3 regions of the Bifidobacterium sp. N5G01 genome follow, and region 1 is predicted to be linked to each of the others. Evidence: riboswitches for the same ligand, from Rfam matches in the RefSeq annotation. Region 1 holds a riboswitch; each other region holds the start of a gene.

Region 1 (4,230 bases):
CAGTTCCCAGCTGAGCTTGGAAGCGTCATCCTCCACCTTTTCGAGTGCCTGATACATTGGCACGGTGCCGATCGGCACGGGGGAGTTGCGTAGAATCCATTCGCGCGTAGTGTGAATGTCGTTGCCGGTAGACAGATCCATTACGGTGTCAGCACCCCACTTGGTGGCCCACGTGAGCTTCTCCACCTCCTCGTCAATAGACGAAGTGACCGCCGAATTGCCCATATTGGCGTTGAGCTTGGTAAGGAACTTCGAGCCGATGATCATGGGCTCAGCCTCAGGATGGTTGATATTGCAAGGCATGACGGCACGTCCTGCGGCCAGTTCGCTGCGCACCAGTTCCACGCTGCAATGCTCGCGTTCCGCTACATAGCGCATTTCCGGCGTGATGATGTTGTGGCGCGCGTACCACATTTGCGTCACCGGATGATCCTTGGCCTTCATCGGCTTATGCTGGCGGCCGCGCCATTCCTTGGAAGCCTTGCCACGCTTGATGGCGCGTTTGCCGTCATCTTCCAGATTGCGTCGACGTCCCTCGTATTCTTCGACGTCACCGCGGTCAAGAATCCAATCCAAACGCAGGGGAGCGAGTCCCTCTTTCGGATCGCATTTCGGTCCTTCGGTGTTGTAGTCCTTGAATGGCGCGTTCGGTCCGACGCCAGGAGTGTCAGACAGTTTGATTTCGGTGTATGGCACTTCCAGATCGTAGGAGCCGAATTCGTTTTCGAAATGTACCGGCGTGGTTTTGCGGATATGCGCTTTGTCGCGCTGTTTGGAATCGCGTGCGGCAATGTCGACGCGCTGCTGCTTGGCGAGCTTGGATGCGGCCTTGGCTTCCTTCGCATTGGTGAACTTCTTTTCACCGGATGCGCCGTCGGCTGCGTTGCTAGGGCTGATTTCCGCTGTGTTCTGGGCTTTCATGCGCGGTGCGTATCCGTGCTTCGTGTCGCCACGTACGGCTTTCCAACGCGTTACCATATCGCGGGTTGTGGCTTCCGGATCATCGGCTCCTGCAATCGCGGACACCACGAACCAGCCTGCCGCCTTTGAACGCGCCAGCATTTCCATATCACCTGCGGTCACGCCACCGCCTACCACTACCGGAAAACCACTGGCTGAACAAATGGTGTTGATCTGCTCTTTGTCAAGCGTGCGACCGGAACCGTCATTGCCGCCTACGGACGCTTCCGGCTTGGTGACGGAAACATGCAGCGGCGCCGCACCGATATAGTCGATGCAGCCATTGGGCAATTCGTTGATGAGTCTGACCAGGCTTTCTGTCTCCGCCGACAATCCCACGATGGCGTCTTCGCCGAGCAGCGTGCGGGCTTCACGCGGTTCCATATCGGTCTGTCCGATGTGCACGCCGTCAACCTTGATGCCTTTGCTGCGGGCCTGCCAGACCACATCCACGCGGTCGTCGATCACGAATGCCACGGAATCTGACTTGTTGTTGTCTTCGATGATTTGCGCGATATCACGCGCCATGTCGGTAAGGTCCTTCGCGTCGGCGTCTTTGGCGCGCAGTTGGATAAAGCTTGCGCCCCCGCGCAATGCGTCATCGATGACGTCGGTGATCGGTCGACCTTTGCAATCCTGTGGGCCTACCACAAAATAGGCGCTCAGGTCGAAGCTGTCTCGCATCGACGCATACGGATAATTGTTCATGATTCCCCCTTGATTATGCTGTTTTGGGTTGGGAAAATTTGATTCCGTCAGTAAATGGATACGCTGACATGCCTCGTATTCTTGGATACACGGGATAGAAAGCGAAATTACGCTTGATGATTTCGCGATGCAGGTTGTTTTGCCGACGCGTCTGTTGCGTTGACTTTTACGGATGCCGATTGACGCTGGAAATGCGTGTGCACGATGACGCTCATTCTTCGCTCCCTACGATGGTGTTAACCAACAGGTTCAAAGGGTCAGGCATTCGCCTATCTCAGCTCCGTTGAGGAGCCCCCCTGCTTTAGGTGTTGGCTATGAACCTACGCCCTGCACTGGACGTAGCCTTTCGCCGAAGCCCATAGGTGAGTCAGACCCGTCGTCACTTTCGCATGCATAGTCTTCATCCGTATCACGCCCCACCGCGCATCTCATGGCAAAACTCTCCTTGCAGGCTAAGCTATACCTCAGTTCAATGCATTGCGTATGAAAGAGGTTGACTACATGTTGGAGACGGAACGGCTGACATTGAGGGCTTGGACTGAAACAGATGCGGAAAGCTTGTACGTCTATGCGAAAGATCCGGATATCGGACCTATCGCGGGCTGGCCCGCACACCGATCGAAAGAAGAAAGTCTCAATACGATTCGTCATGTGCTCAATGGCAAGGAATGCTGCGCGATTTGCGAGCGCGGCAGCAATAACCCCATTGGCTCGATTGAGTTAAAGCTTAATGGTCATACGGATATGACGGATCGTGATGATGAGTGTGAGTTGGGTTACTGGTTGGGCAAGCCTTTCTGGGGAAGGGGTTATATGCCGGAGGCAGCTAGGGAGATTATCCGTCATGGTTTTGTTGATCTTGGTATGAGTGCGATTTGGTGCGGTTATTATGATGGCAATCTGAAGTCGAAGCGGGTGCAGGAAAAGGTTGGTTTTGTCTATCATCACACGTGCGATGAGGTGTCGGTGCCTCTTATGCATGAGGTGCGTGTCGAGCATGTGAATATCCTTACCAAATCACGTTGGCAAATTTTGGCTGCCCGCTGATCGTGTCGGAAGCCAAGGCTGCAACAGGTTAACTGGCGATGTTTTGATGTGGTGATTGGGAGTTCAATGGCACTTACGGTCACACCGCCGAACATGCGAAATATTTCGCTAGCCGCAGACGATGATTGTGCAGAGGATTGCGAAAGGCATGCGGAATCACGGCATGAGTTGCGTTGAGTTCGTATATAATCGCAACGAGTGTGAATGACTGCAAGGAGGCTGCCATGACTGTGCCGCAACGAGTGCTTGACACTATGAATTCCGGATTGATCTATGCCTGCGATGACGAAGAGATGATCAAAGCGCAGCAGGAACAGATGGAACTACTGTACGACTTTAACGCGACCCGCCCCAGTCAAATGACGCAACGTATCGAAATTGCACGCCAACTGCTTGGCGAATTCGGCGAGGACGCCTATATCGAACCGCCGTTGCATGCCAATTGGGGATGCAACACGTATTTTGGTGCATATGCTTACGCCAATTTCAACCTCACGTTGGTTGATGATGGTGAAGTGCATATCGGCGAACATACCATGATCGGCCCGAACTGCACTATCGTTACCACCGGCCATCCGATTCGTCCTGACCTGCGCGAGAAGATCACACAGTATTCTCTGCCGGTCACCATCGGCCGCAATGTGTGGTTGGGCGCCAACGTTACCGTACTTCCTGGCGTCACTATTGGCGATAATTCGGTGATTGGTGCATGTTCGCTGGTTACCAAAGACATTCCCGCCAACGTGGTCGCATTCGGCCAGCCGTGCAAGGTGTATCGCGAAATCGGCGAACATGATGACGTCTACTATTGGCGTGACCGCATGATTAACCCGCCCTACGATCAGCGGCATTCGGTTGCATAGACATCATCGTCCTCCTTCATGAACTTATGATTCGTCAACCGTGGTAAACGCGCGGGCGTGAATATGTATGTCCGGAGCATATATTTAGATAATTGTCTAAATAAGAAAATATCTAAATATTCAGTATCGTAAAGGAGGAATGCATGGCAGGAGAGGGGTTCAAAGCGCTCTCCGATCCCACGCGACGGCGCATTTTGGAATTGCTGCGCGAACGTGACATGACGGCCGGTGAGCTCGCGGAACAATTCAACATGAGCAAACCATCGATCAGCCACCATCTGACCACGCTGAAAACCGCGGAACTGGTAACCGACGAACGGCACGGGCAAAACATCATCTACAGTCTCAACACCACGGTGATGCAGGATCTGATCGGATGGTTCATGGGGTTCATGGACGGCAATGAAAACAATAAGCAAACGGACGGTCAATAAAGGAGAATCTTATGTGCGGGAACAATCTGGATGATTCCAAAAAAGCTTTCGATAACAACATCAACAATGCTGAAAGCGTGAATAAGAATGATTCGAGGGAGAAGATCGCTCCAATCAGCCGCAACGTGTGCATTGCACTTGTTGTGCTGTGCTTGGTCAATGTTGCCGCACATCTTGCTTGCTACAGTCGACTTCCCGAAAACGTGCCGATTCATTGG
Region 2 (4,230 bases), on a different contig from region 1:
CTGCTGCATATCGAGCATCTTGCCGATCGTTCGCCATTCGACCTTTCCGGCGGACAACAACGACTTGCCGCCATAGCGGGCGTCATCGCATGCCAACCGCAGATCCTTATTATGGACGAGCCGACCGCAGGACTTGACGAGGCGGCTACAACCCGCGTGCACGATCTCATCCAAACCCTCCACGCACAAGGCGTCACCGTACTCATCATTTCCCATTCACAAACGGAAATCGACGTGCTCGCAGATCGAGTGATCGCGCTTGATCGCAGACAAAACGGTAATGTCGCTACTCGAAATATCGAAGCCAATGGCACTTCCGAAACGGCAGGTTCGAAGAATCCGCACGCGATTGACTCCGGACGTGCAAAGGGAGACGTCCGTGAAAACCGCAGTTTTATGGAACGGCTTGACCCGCGCGTGAAGATGGTGAGTGCGTTGGCGATCATGTTCTCCGCGTTCGCCATCAGATCCTTCTGGCAGTTGCTTGTGGCCGCACTGCTGACCGGCATGATCGTTGCGACATCAGGCATCGGCGTGAAACAACTGTTCAAATCGGTTCACATGTTCCTCGCATTGTTCGTGTTCTGCGGACTGCTCAATATATTCTTCGTCCGATCCGGCAACGTTCTTACGAACATCGGGCCGATTCCAATCACCGACGACGGTGTGCGTATCGCCATACTGTACGCCTGCAGATTCGTTGCGGTCATTATCGTCGGAGCGGTATTCCTTGCCACCACCACGCCCACGGCCATCACCGACGCATTCGAAGCGTTGCTCAAACCTTTCGCAAAATTCGGCATACATGCGCAGGAGATCGCGTTGGTGATGAGCCTCGCATTGCGGTTCCTGCCCACGTTAGGAAGCGAAGCGAAAGCCATTGTGGATGCGCAATCAGTCCGAGGCGGCAGCATTGAAACGGGAACATTCGTGCAGCGGATCAAAGCGATGACCGCCATTATCATTCCGGTATTCGCAGGAGCGATACGCCATGCCGATAATCTCAGCCTTGCACTCGACGCACGATGTTACGAGGAAGGCATCATGCGCACGCACTGGCGAATCATGCGGATCGCCAAACGTGACATCGCCGTAGTCGGTGTGGGTGTGTCATACATTGCCGCATTGACCCTGATCGCTGGACTATGCTGAGCATTCCGGACGGGCATGGCGCTCCACTGATCGTATTGGAAAGCGAAACCGCCGAAGAAGCACGTCTGAACATGCGCAAGAACATCGAAAACGGTGTGAACGCCATCAAAGGCGCGGGGGAGTGATATGCAAGATTTTACTGCCCTCACGCTACTCTTGAGCAAGCATCATAGATAGGAATGGAACAAGTTATGGCATTAACCAAGAAGCAGGTCAAGCAGCTGCGTGGCCTGGCTACCAAGCTCAATCCGCTCATCCAGGTCGGCAAGAACGATTTGAGCGAAACCGCTATCAAGCAGGCGGACGAGACCATTGAAAAGCGTGAGCTTATCAAATGCTCCGTGCTTGACGGATCCGGACTGACTGCCAAGGAAGCGGGCGAGGGACTGGCCGAAGAACTGAACGCGGAACTCGTACAGGTTATCGGCAACCGTTTCGTGCTCTATCGCCGCTCCCATCGCGATGATGTGGAGCATATTCGTCTCGTACGCGAATAAAGCGGGAAACTGACGCGACCAAACATAACAGGGCGGGTGCTTTCTGAAAACCAATCAGAAGGCACCCGCCCTATTGCAATGAAAATAAACAATCGGAAGTCAGGAAAACATGCGATGGAGCGGTGTCAGCGCTCCTGATTCCATTCGGGCTTCCACGTGTACTGCATGTCGTACGCGCTGGCCCAGAACATGTACTCGTTCTCCACGCCGGTCACGAAAATGTCAATCAGCTCGCGCTTGCGCTCTTCGCTCGCGTCGGCTACCAGTTTCTCGATATGTTCGAGCAGCCACACGGAATCCTGCCAGAACTCGTCGGTCTTATACATGTCGACCCAGCTTTTGTACGGATTGTCGTCAAGCGTGTCGGCAAACTCGGCGGCAAGACGGTAACCATAATCCGCATACACCCAGGCGCACGGCAGCACGGCCACAAGAATGTCGAGAATATCCTTGCCATAGGCGATGGAAAGGATATTCGACGTGTAGGCACGCGCGAAGGCCGACTGGCGCACATTGTTCATCTGCTCTTCGGTGATGCCATAGCTGGCCAAGTAGGAGCGGTGTACTTCGGTCTCGACCTGCAGGGCGCCGTTCTGCACTTTGAGCATGAACGCCATGATTTCAGGGTCGGTGGCCTTGGCTAATCCCAAAGCGTGCACTCTGGCGTAATCGTTCACATAACGAAAATCCTGCAGCAGATAGAAGGCGAAACGCTCGCGTTGCAGTGTGCCTTCGCCAAGCTCGCGGATGAACGGCTGCTGGTAGCCTTCCTCCCAAACCAGGTCAGCAGCCTTGCGCATGCGCTGCGCGAACGGAGGAAGATTGTTGCGTTGGATGCCTTTGGCGGCGTCGAACTCATAATCGAAATTGGTTGTTGATGTCACAGCAGTCATTAGACATGCCTCCCTACGCTGGTATTAACCATCAGGTTCAAAGGGTTCAGGCCTCACTTGGCCTATCTCAACCCGACAAACACGGGTTCCCCTGCATTACGCCGTACATTATGGCAAAGCCGTCCGAAATGTGCAAGAGCCTGTCCGCCGAATGGAATCGTGCCGCATGATGCGAACACAGGCGATGTTCGGTTGAGGGCGAGTGCAAGAATAGAACGTATGACTGAAAAGCAAGTTGCGAAGAACACCATCGAAAAGCTGGCTATCGTCGTGGTGACATACAAGCGTCAGCAGCTGCTCGCCACCCTGTTCGAATCCATCGAAAAACTCACTGTGGCACCATGGCGTATCGTCGTCGTTGACAACGAGCACAGCGATGCGACCCAAGGCATGGTCGACGATTTCCGTGAAGCGGTCACCGCGCAGTGGGGCAATACCATCGCCGACCAGTCGGGCAACGAAAGTCGCGTGGTGTATGCACCTCAATCCGACAACCTCGGCGGCGCAGGCGGATTCTCCGCAGGTGTGAAGAAGGCATATGAGCTGGGATCCGAATGGTTCTGGGTGATGGACGACGATGTGGCTGTGATGCCCGAAGCCATCGAACGACTCGCCAAGTGGACCGGCAGCCATGATGTGATCCAAGGCAGCCGATACGACTATGACGGCGGTCCGTTCTACTGGCAATACGATTTCATCATTCCCCTCGGCATCCCCAATCCGATCGCTCCGGCCGCATTCGGACGCCCCGGCTACCGCGTGATGGACACCCTGTGCTTCGAGGGGGGTCTGTTCCGCCGCAACATCGTCGAACAGATCGGCTTGCCGGATCCGCGTTTCTTCATCTACTGGGACGACACGATGTACGGCTACCGCGCCAGCAAAGTCACCAACCCGATCGTGGTGCCTGACGTGATCCTGCGCCGCACTCGTGAAATCGGCAATTGGGATATCGCCGGCGTGCGCCAGCTCAACTCCACCTCTGACATGAACCGTTACCACATCATGCGTAACCGAGGCTACATGGCGCGCTATTTCATGGCGTTCGGCGATTACCGTCCGCTGATGTTCGGTCTGGGTACGCTGCTGACCGCCGCCAAGGAAGTCATCCGTCTGGTGATGGTGGACCGAGAGCATGTGAAGACCGGCTTGGTGCAGATAGCCAAGGGTTGGTGGGATTCACGCAAGCTGTTGCATGATCCGGATTGGAAGCCGATGCCGCCGCTCAAGTGATGCGGTTGCGCCGTCTTCAGACGGTCATCTTCTTACGATTCGCCCCATGCCGATGCGTTGAGTTGACATGGGGCGAATCGTTTGCAGAAAAAAGTTGCAGAATGAATCATTTCATTGCGAAAAATTATGCAATCGTATTCACCATTTATGCTTTTTCGGCGCGTTTTGGGGCATGGGGCGAGTTACTATGGCGCTTACCGGTTCGATAACACCCACTATGTACCTTGATAGGAGAGGTCGAAGATGATTGAAACTGCACAGGCGTTTGGCGTTGACATTGGAGGCTCCGGCATTAAGGCAGCCCCGGTTAACCTCGAAAAGGGCGAGTTTGCCGAACCGCGTCTGAAGATTCTTACCCCGGAAGTTTCCACTCCGAAGGCCGTCGGTGAAATCGTTCGCCAGCAGCTCGAGCATTTCGAGGTTCCCGAATCCGCTCCGGTCGGCATCGCTTTCCC
Region 3 (4,230 bases), on a different contig from region 1:
TACGCTCGCGGTCCGGCATGATGAAATGACGGAACGGGCCGATCATCGAAGCGTCCCACACCTCAAGATCAGGATGATAGTTGCGTCCACGCTGGCCAGGATGCGTGGTGCCGCTGGTCATAAACACGGCCTCGCACTCCGTCTCGGGAACCGAAGTGAGCGTCAGCATCTTGAACCCATCCACCGGCATCGGTGGAATATCCATCCAGCTGGACAACGTCTGCGGAGTCACCCTGCGAGACATGCAATACGTGCGATACTGCATGTTATGAGCGTACTGAAAAGCGAAAATCTGTCGTGCGAGTGCGTCGAACGCCTCATCCGGCGCGGTTTCGCATCCGTACTTTTCGATGAACTCAAGCACATCTGCCTTGACCTGCTGCGCTTCAGTGTTTAGCGACATCGATGTCATGATGCAATGTTCCTTTCCTATGTTGAATTTCGGTAACGGTTGGCCATGAATCAAGCTTGTGCCTGATCCCCGTTGTTGCCCACGGCTGTTTTGCGACGATTGATTAGATTCGGCAAATCGATCAGCAACGCTTTGAGAATCACCACGCAGAACGCGCCGACCAGAATCGAATTGGAGAAGAACACGTGAGCGCCGCCCTCAAGACCGCTCAATGCGTTCGGCAACGCGATACCCAACAGCAGTGACAAGCCGATGACTACTTGGGATCGGTCGTCCGGCTCTGCCTTGCGCAGTGTATTGAAGCCCGTACTGATCAGGCTCGCCGCAGCCGGAAGGAAAATGCCGCCGATTACAGGGGAGGGAATCAGCGACAACATCGCGCCGGCTTTCGGCACGAAACCAAGTGCCACAAACACCACACCGGCGATGATCACCGGCACGCGTGTGTGGGACTTGCCCTCATCCGTAACCTTCAGTAAAGCGACATTCTGTGGATATGCGGTAGTGGTGAAGCCACCGATCAGCGAAGAAATAGCGGAACCAGCCGCTTCGCCGGACAAACCATAACGAACCTGGCGATCCTCAAGCTTGACGCCTTGAATCTCGCTGGCCGCCTGATACACGCCAAGCGCTTCCATAATCGCAACCATATATGCGATGAAGAACGGTACAAAAACCGTAGCATCAAAATCAAAACCGCCATATGGCATGATCTGAGGAAGACCGAACCAAGGCTTGGACGCAACCCCGGAAAAATCCGCCATGCCAAACACTATGGAGAGCGAAGTGCCGACAACCAGCGCAATCAAATAGGAAAGCGCCCTGACCATGCCTTTGCCGAACTGGGAAAGCACCACCACCAACACGCAAGTCACCACAGACACGGCCAGCGTCTTCGGATCAGCGAACCCGTCATCGCCGGGAGCGCCGCCAAGAAACTCACTCAATGTGAAACTCGACAGCGAAACGCCCACCAGAAAAATAATCACGCCGGAAACCATCGGCGCAAATAGAAAACGCATCTTCTCAATCACACGAGTCAGACACAACACCAGAAAAATCAGCGAACTAACAAAAATCGACGTGCCAGCCGCAGCCAACGAACCGGCGGTACCAGCGGCAATCATCAACGCGTCAAACGCGGCAGACGGACCTTGCACAATCGGCAGACGCACCAATTTCGTGGACTGAATCAACGTGACCAAACCGGACACGATGAAAATGGCATTCACCATATTCGAAGACAAGGCCAACGGCAACCCAATGGCACCGGCCACAAATACCGGATCAAGCCACACATTAGACACCAACACATGCTGCAAGCCCAGCAAAACGTTCTTTGGAGTGAGCTTCTTCGAATTGGATCCGCTCTGAACGGACGGTTGCGACATGGCAGACATGCCAATTCCCTCTCTTCCTTATGGGGGCGACCAGTCTATGATCGCCGACACAGGGGAACGCATGTGCGCACTGTTCGTGACATTCCTACGCAGGCATTACCCTGATCAGGTATGAGGGTCCAGGCAAAGCCCGTCTCAGCCACATATCGGCTCCCCCTGTGCTATTCGGACAGGCAACCAGCATAACGGCATGCGTCGATACTTGGATGAGTTGGCATGAGAGCCCAGTGCGTTGTGAATTCTCCACATTTCCTCAAGAAAATGTACCTTGACTTTTCTGGGTATTCGTTATATGGACACGGAAATATCCACGACACAAAGGCGCGCTATTCTAAACCGCGCATTAAAGAACCGCAAGACTTTTCTTGCCCAAAAACATTGAAGGTGGTTTCGGTGACTTTCCACACCCCGTTAGATCTCACGATCCATGATTCCCAAGGTATGTACGATCCCGGCGCCGAGCATGACGCCTGCGGCGTGGGTATGGTCACCACCCTCAACAAGCGCCCCGAACGCAAAATCGTCGACGACGCCATTGAAGTGCTCGTCAACCTCAACCACCGTGGCGCGGTCGGCGCCGAAGAAAACACCGGCGACGGCGCGGGCATCCTCATGAGCATGCCCGACGAATTCATGCGCGCCACCGCAGGCGTCGAACTACCCGAAGAAGGCCACTACGCCGCCGGCATCGCGTTCCTCGACCGAGACATCGCCACCTCCGGCCAACAAGAACAGGCCATCGCCAAAATCGTGTGCGAAGAAGGCCTCGAAGTACTCGCATGGCGCGTCGTACCCACCAACCCGGACGGACTCGGACTGCAGGCGCTCGCCAGCATGCCCGCGTTCAAGACGCTGGTCGTGGCCGACCCCGAAGGGCAGCTCACCGGCATCGAACTGGACCGCAAGACGTTCCGCATCCGCAAGCGCGTGGAACACGAGGTGGGCATCTACTTCGCGTCCCTTTCCGCACGCACCATCACCTACAAGGGCATGCTCACCACCATGCAGCTCAAGCCCTTCTTCCTGGACCTTTCTGATGAGCGCATGAAGGCGAAGATCGCCATCGTGCACTCCCGTTTTTCCACCAACACGTTCCCGAGCTGGCCGCTCGCACAGCCGTTTCGCCAGCTGGCTCACAACGGCGAGATCAACACCATCCAGGGTAACCGTAACTGGCTGTCCGCGCGAGAAGGTCGACTGAGCTCCGAACTGCTTGGCGAATTCAAGCCGTTGCTGCCGATCGCGACCCCGGGCTACTCCGACTCCGGCACGTTCGACGAATGCCTCGAACTGCTGCACCTGTCCGGACGTTCCATGCCGCATGCCATCTCCATGATGCTGCCGCCGGCATGGGAGAAGAACGACCAGCTCGATCCCGACGTTAGGGCGTTCTACGAATACAACAACACACTGATCGAACCGTGGGACGGCCCCGCGCACATCATCTTCACCGACGGCACTCAGGTCGGCGCGTTGCTCGACCGCAATGGCTTCCGCCCCGGCCGCTGGCAGCTCACCGACGACGGTTACATCGTGCTCGCCTCCGAAACCGGCGTGCTTCCGGAGAACGCCGAGGAGCACATCGTGTCCAAGGGCCGCTTGGAGCCGGGCAAGATGTTCCTCGTCGACACCGATGAAGGCCGCATCATCCCCGACGAAGAAATCAAGAAGAACCTCGCTGCCCAGCATCCGTACCGCCAGTGGGTCGAAGGCAACACCGTCGAGATGAGCCAGCTGCCCAAGCGCGAGCACGTCAACCACTCCGGCCAGTCCGTGCAGCGCCGTCAGCGTGCCTTCGGCTACACCGAAGAGGACCTGAAGCTGCTGCTCGCCCCGATGGCCAACACCGGTAAGGAACCGCTCGGATCCATGGGCAACGACGCGCCTATGGCCGCGCTCTCTTCCCGCAGCCGCATGCTGTTCGACTACTTCACCCAGAAGTTCGCGCAGGTTACCAACCCGCCGCTCGACTGGGAACGTGAAAAGATCGTGACCTGCCTCGAATCCGCCATCGGTCCCGAGCCGAACCTGCTGGCCGATTCCGAACTGCACGCCAAGAAGATCCTCATTCCGTTGCCGGTGCTCAACTCCGACGAAATGGCGCAGCTCAAGCGCCTCGACCGCGCCAAGATCCTCGGCGGCTACTACAAGCCGTTCGTCGTCAAGGGTCTTTATCAGGTCGCAGGCGGCGGCAAGGCACTGAAGGAACGTCTTGAGGAAATCTTCCAGGAAGTCGATGAGGCCATCGCAAACGGGTCCAACTTCCTTGTGCTCTCCGACCGTGAATCCAACTACACGTGGGGACCGATTCCATCACTGCTGCTCACTTCCGCGGTGCAGCACCACCTGCTGCGCAGACACACGCGTACCCAGATCTCCATGGTCGTGGAGGCCGGCGATGTGCGCGAAATCCACCAT

What was found. Region 1 has a riboswitch for thiamine pyrophosphate ahead of thiC (phosphomethylpyrimidine synthase ThiC). Riboswitches for the same ligand answer to the same signal wherever they lie in the genome.
Region 2: another riboswitch for thiamine pyrophosphate. It lies ahead of tenA (thiaminase II); the one in region 1 lies ahead of thiC (phosphomethylpyrimidine synthase ThiC).
Region 3: another riboswitch for thiamine pyrophosphate. It lies ahead of CE168_RS00050 (solute carrier family 23 protein); the one in region 1 lies ahead of thiC (phosphomethylpyrimidine synthase ThiC).

What each region holds. Positions count from the first base shown of each region.
Region 1 is NZ_NJNP01000007.1:19,202-23,431, forward strand. It holds gene thiC (phosphomethylpyrimidine synthase ThiC) at 1-1,671, opposite strand, end outside; TPP riboswitch at 1,874-1,976, opposite strand; gene CE168_RS08760 (GNAT family N-acetyltransferase) at 2,152-2,715, shown strand; gene CE168_RS08765 (sugar O-acetyltransferase) at 2,940-3,578, shown strand; gene CE168_RS08770 (autorepressor SdpR family transcription factor) at 3,722-4,012, shown strand; gene CE168_RS08775 (SdpI family protein) at 4,024-4,230, shown strand, end outside.
Region 2 is NZ_NJNP01000002.1:50,033-54,262, reverse strand. It holds gene CE168_RS03930 (energy-coupling factor transporter ATPase) at 1-1,152, shown strand, start outside; gene CE168_RS09235 (hypothetical protein) at 1,146-1,277, shown strand; gene CE168_RS03925 (YhbY family RNA-binding protein) at 1,344-1,649, shown strand; gene tenA (thiaminase II) at 1,775-2,542, opposite strand; TPP riboswitch at 2,535-2,645, opposite strand; gene CE168_RS03915 (glycosyltransferase family 2 protein) at 2,762-3,775, shown strand; gene ppgK (polyphosphate--glucose phosphotransferase) at 4,019-4,230, shown strand, end outside.
Region 3 is NZ_NJNP01000001.1:12,367-16,596, reverse strand. It holds gene CE168_RS00055 (LuxE/PaaK family acyltransferase) at 1-412, opposite strand, end outside; gene CE168_RS00050 (solute carrier family 23 protein) at 463-1,812, opposite strand; TPP riboswitch at 1,878-1,979, opposite strand; gene gltB (glutamate synthase large subunit) at 2,206-4,230, shown strand, end outside.